Regions from separate parts of the Streptomyces sp. NPDC051913 genome, predicted to be linked through region 2. Evidence: riboswitches for the same ligand, from Rfam matches in the RefSeq annotation. Region 2 holds a riboswitch; each other region holds the start of a gene.
What was found. A riboswitch is a leader RNA that binds a small molecule or an ion and turns the genes downstream of it on or off. The one in region 2 is predicted to bind thiamine pyrophosphate.
Positions count from the first base shown of each region.

Region 1 (2,259 bases), on a different contig from region 2:
TGAACGCCTTGCCGCCCTCGCTGTTCTTCGCGTTGCTCAGCAGTCCCGCGTACTCGACCTGCCGGAAGCAGGTGCCGTCGACGACGCCGGTCGGCGCGGTCGAGGGCTTCGGGTCGGCGTAGATGACCTCGGCGGGCGGCGAGGAGGCGTACGAGACGACGAGCGGCCGGTCGGCCTTCGCCTTCTTGCCCCCGGCGGACCCGGAGAACTCCTCGTTGTAAGCCTGCTCCCAGCCGTCGACGACCTTGACGCCGTTGGCCTTGAGCTTGGTCCAGTAGTCCTGCCAGCCGTCGTCGCCGTACTTCGCGGCGGTACCGAGCAGGAATCCCAGCCCCGGCGAGGAGGTGGAGACGTTCTCGGTGACGAGGAGGTTCTTGTAGGCGGGCTTGACCAGATCGTCGTACGACGTCGGCGGCTTGAGCTTGTGCTCGGTGAACCAGGCCTTGTCGTAGTTGAGGCAGATGTCGCCGGTGTCGATGGGCGTGACCTTGCCCCCGTCGACCCGGTACCCGGCCTTGATGGTGCCGGCGCCCTTCGCCTCGTACAACTGGAAGAGCCCGTTGTCGAGCGCCCTGGACAGCAGAGTGTTGTCGACGCCGAAGAAGACGTCGCCCTGCGGGTTGTCCTTGGTCAGGATCGCCTTGTTGACGGCCTGCCCGGCGTCGCCGTCCTCCAGGACCTTGACCTTGTAGCCGGACTCCTTCTCGAAGGCGGCGAGGACACTCTTCGACACGGCCCACGAGTTGTGGCTGACGAGGGTGACGGTCTTGGACTCGCTCTTGGTGCCCTCGTCGGACGACCCGCACGCGGACAGCGCGAGGAGGCCGAGGCCGACGACGACAGCACAGTACTTCTTGCTACTCACGGTGATGACCGAACTTCCTACCCAGAATGACCTGGGCGAGGTTCAGAGGGTCTGCGGCCCGATGGCCGCACTCTCAGCGCTGTGGCGCTCCCCTGTCGGATACGAATATGAAGATGTTCTGACAGCTGTGAAGCTGTTCTTGCGACGGTCAGACTACCGTTCGCCTGCCGCCAGCTGACCGCAGGCCCCGTCGATCTCCTGCCCCCGGGTGTCCCGGACGGTCACCGCCACACCGTGCGCGGCGATGGCCTCCACGAAGGCCTTCTCGTCCTCGGGCCGCGAGGCGGTCCACTTGGAGCCCGGGGTCGGGTTCAGCGGAATCAGGTTCACATGCACGGGCTTGCCGCGCAGCAGCCGCCCGAGCCGGTCCCCACGCCAGGCCTGGTCGTTGATGTCACGGATGAGCGCGTACTCGATCGAGAGCCGCCGCCCGCTCTTCTCGACGTACTCGAACCCGGCGTCGAGGACCTCGCGCACCTTCCACCGCGTGTTCACGGGGACGAGGGTGTCGCGCAGCTCGTCGTCGGGCGCGTGCAGCGAGATGGCGAGCCGGCACTTGAAGCCTTCGTCGGCGAACCGGTGGATGGCGGGCACCAGCCCGACCGTCGAGACGGTGATGCCTCGCTGTGACAGCCCGAGCCCGTCCGGGGCGGGGTCGGTGAGCGCGCGGATCGACTGCACGACCCGCTTGTAGTTGGCGAGCGGCTCGCCCATGCCCATGAAGACGATGTTCGAGAGCCGCGCGGGCCCGCCCGGCACCTCCCCGTCCCTGAGCGCCCGCATCCCGTCGACGATCTGATGGACGATCTCGGCGGTGGACAGATTCCGGTCCAGCCCCGCCTGTCCGGTGGCGCAGAAGGGACAGTTCATCCCGCATCCGGCCTGCGAGCTGATGCACATGGTCACCCGGTCCGGGTACCGCATCAGCACCGACTCGACGAGCGTCCCGTCGAACAGCCGCCACAGCGTCTTGCGCGTGGTCCCCTGGTCGGTCGACAGATGCCGTACGACGGTCATCAGCTCAGGAAGCAACGCCTCCTGCAACTTGCCGCGAGCACCGGCCGGAATATCCGTCCACTGCTCCGGATCGTGTGCGTACCGCGCGAAGTAGTGCTGCGAGAGCTGCTTGGCACGAAACGGCTTCTCACCGATCTCGGCCACGACGTCCTTGCGCTCGGCGGGCGTGAGATCGGCAAGGTGCCGCGGCGGCTTCTTGGCTCCGCGGGGGGCGACGAAAGTAAGTTCTCCGGGCTTAGGCATGGCTGTACCAGTGTCGCAGATCGACGGGAGTGACCCGGGCCCCCGCCCGTCACCGAGGGTGACCGATGACTTCACGGCGCGGGAAGGGTCTTCCTGCCATACGCCCGCGTCCCGGATTCCGGAAGTGATGACGA
Region 1 is NZ_JBIUCI010000024.1:19,382-21,640, reverse strand. It holds gene ACIHIX_RS42600 (thiamine ABC transporter substrate binding subunit) at 1-865, opposite strand, end outside; TPP riboswitch at 862-969, opposite strand; gene rlmN (23S rRNA (adenine(2503)-C(2))-methyltransferase RlmN) at 1,019-2,125, opposite strand; gene ACIHIX_RS42590 (alpha/beta fold hydrolase) at 2,253-2,259, shown strand, end outside.
Region 1: it holds a riboswitch for thiamine pyrophosphate, as region 2 does, so the genes downstream of both, ACIHIX_RS42600 (thiamine ABC transporter substrate binding subunit) here and thiO (glycine oxidase ThiO) in region 2, are expected to answer to the same signal.

Region 2 (2,259 bases):
GGTGTCGAGTTCATGGTCGTCGGCGCGGACGCCCAGCACCTCCACGCCGAGGCGCAGTTCGATGCCGAGCGCCTCGAAGTCGACCTCGAAGGCGGAGCCCTCGGCCTTGCCGAGCAGCACGGCCTTGGACAGCGGCGGCCGGTCGTAGGGCTGATGGGGTTCCGCACCGATCAGGGTCACGGTGCCGGTGAAGCCCTGTTCGCGCAGGGCCACCGCGGTCTGGACGCCGGCCATGCCCGCGCCGACCACGACCACGCGCCGCCGCGCCTGCGTATCCGTCTCGTCGCTCACCTGATCACCATAGACACCTGACAATTTGTCAGTCAGGAGTCCTGCACCGTGACCTGCTCCACAACGCTGGTCCCGCTGCCGGGCTGCGACTCCCACTCCCAGCTCTCCTCCAGTCGCACCCGCCCGTCGGACAGTTCCACGACCGCGGACACGCAGTGCCCGGAGGAAGTCGTCCCGTCGTGCTTCAGCTGCACGTACCGGAAGTCGAGCCGGTCGCCCTCCCGGGTGCCGACGAGATGCCCGCGGACGACGTCGCCGCCCGCGTACTCGGCCCAGATCTCGCCGTCCTTCTCGTGGTAGCTGAACCGGGTTCGAGTACCCACCTGACCTGGGGCCTGGTCGGCGACGGGGGCGAGGACGAGGCCGTCCAGCGAGCGGGCCATGACAGTGGGCCTCCTTACAAAAGGGCAAAACCAAGAGCTAGGGTGGCCAACGTAGAGCACTCGCGGGAGCCCGGACGCACCGGGCTGAGAGGGAGGCTGGCGGCCTCCGACCGTACGAACCTGATCCGGGTCATGCCGGCGAAGGGAGGGGCTGGACGCCCATGTCCTCACGTACGTCAGACGTCCTCGTCGTCGGGGGCGGAATCATCGGCCTCGTCACGGCCTGGCGGGCCGCGCAGCGCGGTCTCGCCACGGCCGTCGTGGACCCCGAACCGGGCGGCGGGGCCGCCCAGGTGGCGGCCGGCATGCTGGCCGCCGTCACCGAACTCCACTACGGCGAGCAGACCCTGCTCGCCCTGAACCTGGCCTCGGCCCGCCGCTATCCGGAGTTCGCGGCCGAGCTGACCGACCTGACCGGGCTGGACCTCGGCCACCGCCGCTGCGGCACGCTCGCCGTCGCTCTGGATGCCGACGACCGTGCCCATCTGCGCGAACTGCACGCCTTGCAGCAGCAGTCGGGCCTGGAATCCGAGTGGCTGTCCGGGCGGGAGTGCCGGCGTCTGGAGCCGATGCTGGCGCCGGGTGTGCGCGGCGGACTGCGAGTGGACGGCGATCACCAGATCGACCCGCGACGGCTGACCAAGGCGCTGCTGGCCGCCTGTGAGCGGGCCGGTGTCGTGTTCCATCGCGACTGGGCCGAGCGGCTGGACGTCGTACGGGACCGGGCCGTCGGCGTCACGACGACCGACGGCACCCGGCTGGGCGCGGGCCAGGTCGTGCTGGCGGCCGGCAGCCTGAGCGGTCGCCTGGCAGGTGTCCCCGACGCGGTGCTTCCGCCCGTCCGCCCGGTGAAGGGCCAGGTGCTGAGGCTGACCGTGCCGCAGCGCTACGCGCCGTTCCTGAGTCGGACCGTGCGGGCCGTGGTGCGCGGCAGCCACGTCTATCTGGTGCCGCGCGAGAACGGCGAGCTGGTGATCGGGGCGACCAGCGAGGAGCTGGGCTGGGACACGACGGTGACCGCGGGCGGGGTGTACGAGCTGCTGCGCGACGCCCATGAGCTGGTCCCCGGCATCACCGAGCTGCCGCTGACGGAGACCCGCGCGGGTCTGCGCCCCGGCTCCCCGGACAACGCCCCGCTGCTCGGACCGACCGAGCTGCCGGGGCTGCTGCTGGCCACCGGCCACTACCGCAACGGGGTGCTGCTGACGCCGGTCACCGGGGACGCGCTGGCCCACGCCCTCACCGCCGGTGAACTCCCGGACGAGGCCCGCCCCTTCACCCCCCGGCGATTCACTAGGCACCGCACGGAGCAGCCCGCATGAACATCTCCGTCAACGGGGAGCCGCGCCAGTTCGCTCCCGGCACGGCGCTCGACGCCGTCGTGCGCGCCCTCACCCCGGCGCCCTCCGGGGTGGCCGCCGCCCTCAACGAGACCGTCGTCCCGCGCGCGCAGTGGCCCTCGACGCCCCTCTCCGACGGGGACCGCGTCGAGGTCCTCACCGCCGTCCAAGGAGGCTGACCCATGGCCGACGATCCCTTCGTCCTCGGCGGTACGACGTACTCGTCCCGGCTGATCATGGGCACG
Region 2 is NZ_JBIUCI010000007.1:442,944-445,202, forward strand. It holds gene ACIHIX_RS23895 (NAD(P)/FAD-dependent oxidoreductase) at 1-234, opposite strand, end outside; gene ACIHIX_RS23900 (hypothetical protein) at 324-674, opposite strand; TPP riboswitch at 727-838, shown strand; gene thiO (glycine oxidase ThiO) at 836-1,996, shown strand; gene thiS (sulfur carrier protein ThiS) at 1,993-2,193, shown strand; gene ACIHIX_RS23915 (thiazole synthase) at 2,197-2,259, shown strand, end outside.

Region 3 (2,259 bases), on a different contig from region 2:
TCCCCGAGCGTCCTCAACTCCGCGAACTGCGCCTCGTCGTTGGCGTCCGCGATCGAACCGGGCCGCAGGCCGTCACCGAGCGAGTACGTCACGTCGTACGCGGCGAGGATCTCGCACAGTTCCTCGAAGTTCTCGTAGAGGAAGCTCTCCTTGTGGTGGGCCAGGCACCACGCCGCCATGATCGAGCCGCCACGCGAGACGATGCCCGTCTTGCGGTTGGCGGTCAGCGGGACGTAGGGCAGCCGCACACCCGCGTGGACCGTCATGTAGTCCACGCCCTGCTCGGCCTGCTCGATGACCGTGTCCTTGTAGATCTCCCAGGTCAGCTCCTCGGCACGGCCGTCGACCTTCTCCAGCGCCTGATAGAGCGGCACCGTGCCGATGGGGACGGGGGAGTTGCGCAGCACCCACTCGCGCGTGGTGTGGATGTTGCGGCCGGTGGACAGGTCCATGACCGTGTCGGCTCCCCAGCGGGTCGCCCAGGTCATCTTCTCCACCTCCTCCTCGATGGAGGAGGTGACCGCCGAGTTGCCGATGTTGGCGTTGACCTTCACCAGGAACCGCTTGCCGATGATCATCGGCTCGATCTCCGGGTGGTTGACGTTGGCCGGGAGCACCGCGCGCCCCGCAGCGATCTCCTCGCGCACGATCTCGGGCGCCACGTTCTCCCGGATGGCCACGTACTCCATCTCGGGCGTGATCTCGCCACGGCGCGCATACGCCAGCTGCGTCACCGCCTGGCCGTCACGGCTCCGGCGCGGCAGTCGGGGGCGCCCCGGGAAGACGGCGTCGAGGTTGCGCAGATTGCCGCCGCGCGGCGAGGTGTGCTTGATGCCGTCGTCCTCGGGACGGACGGGGCGGCCCGCGTACTCCTCGGTGTCACCGCGGCCGATGATCCAGTTCTCTCGCAGCGGGGCCAGGCCGCGGCGGACATCGGTCTCGGCCGCTGGATCGGTGTACGGGCCCGAGGTGTCGTACAGCGTGACCGACTGCCCGTTGGTGAGGTGCACCTGTCGGACCGGCACCCGCAGGTCGGGGCGCGAACCCTCGACGTACGCCTTGTGCCAGCCGATGGACTTCCCGCTCTCCGTGGACTCTTCGCCCTGAATGGGCTGTTCGTCCTGGCTGGAGGCAGGCGTGCGTGCGTCCTTGATGGTCATGAGACCTACTCCCTACGCCGGCATTACCCGGTAACAGGTTCGGCGGTCGACGCAGCGGCTTCCGTCCGCCGACGTTTCGTGGGGAACGTCACTCTCTGGTGACGACGTTCCACGTGAAACATCGCTGGGACGGAGGTCAGCGCCCTCTCAGCCCGGTGCTCCGAGCTCCCGCGTGTACAAAGGTGCCTCCACGCTAGCGTCAATTCGGGCGCGGTGAACAGAGGGCCCCTGCCGTTCTTGCGATGATCGGTCGGTGACCACGACACCTCAGCCCCCGTACCCGCCCGAGCCGCCCCGTGGCCCCGGCAGCAGAGGCGAAGCCCCTGGCACCAGGGCCGGGCAGGGTGCTGGGCACGGTTCCGGGCAGGGTGCTGGGCACGGTTCCGGGCACGGCCCCCGTCGCGGGCCGGACGACTGGAGCGGGCCCGCAACGGGCAGCTGGAACACGCCTGGACCGGGTGACTGGAGCAGGCAGGGTCCCGGCACGGGCGGCCCGGTCGGAGGCGCTCCCGGCGTCGGTGGCCCGGATCAGCGCGGTCCCAGGGTCGGTGGCCCGGGGCAGCGTGGTCCCGGCATCGGTGGCCCGGGTCACCTCGGACCTGGGCCTGGCGGCGGCCACGACGACCCTCACGACTCTCACGGCCAGCACGGCCAGCACGGCCAGCACGGCCAGCAGCACGCTCACGACCGCGATCACGGCCACGACGGCGATGTCGTACACCGGCACGGCACCGGCCCAGCCCCAGGCCCCGGCGGCGGTGACGGTGGGGGTGGAGGTGGGAGCGCCGGAGGGAACGCCGGGAACGGCGGGAACGGACACTCGCACGGCCACAGTCACAGCCACGGCCCGGCTGCCCCCGTCTCCCAGCACCTGCGCAAGGTCATCGCGGCGATCCTCATCCCGTTCGGCGCCGCCGTCCTGGTCGGTCTCGCCGTGCTGTGGCCCGGGGGCGCGCCCGCGCACGAGCGCACCGGCGTCGGATTCGACCGGCAGACCCAGCAGGCCACGGTCACCAAGGTCGACAAGGTGAGCTGCAAGTCCGTGAACGCCTCGGGCGGGACCCCGACCGGCGACACCTCCACCGCCGAGGGCTCCTCC
Region 3 is NZ_JBIUCI010000003.1:631,183-633,441, reverse strand. It holds gene thiC (phosphomethylpyrimidine synthase ThiC) at 1-1,160, opposite strand, end outside; TPP riboswitch at 1,153-1,342, opposite strand; gene ACIHIX_RS11940 (YibE/F family protein) at 1,735-2,259, shown strand, end outside.
Region 3: it holds a riboswitch for thiamine pyrophosphate, as region 2 does, so the genes downstream of both, thiC (phosphomethylpyrimidine synthase ThiC) here and thiO (glycine oxidase ThiO) in region 2, are expected to answer to the same signal.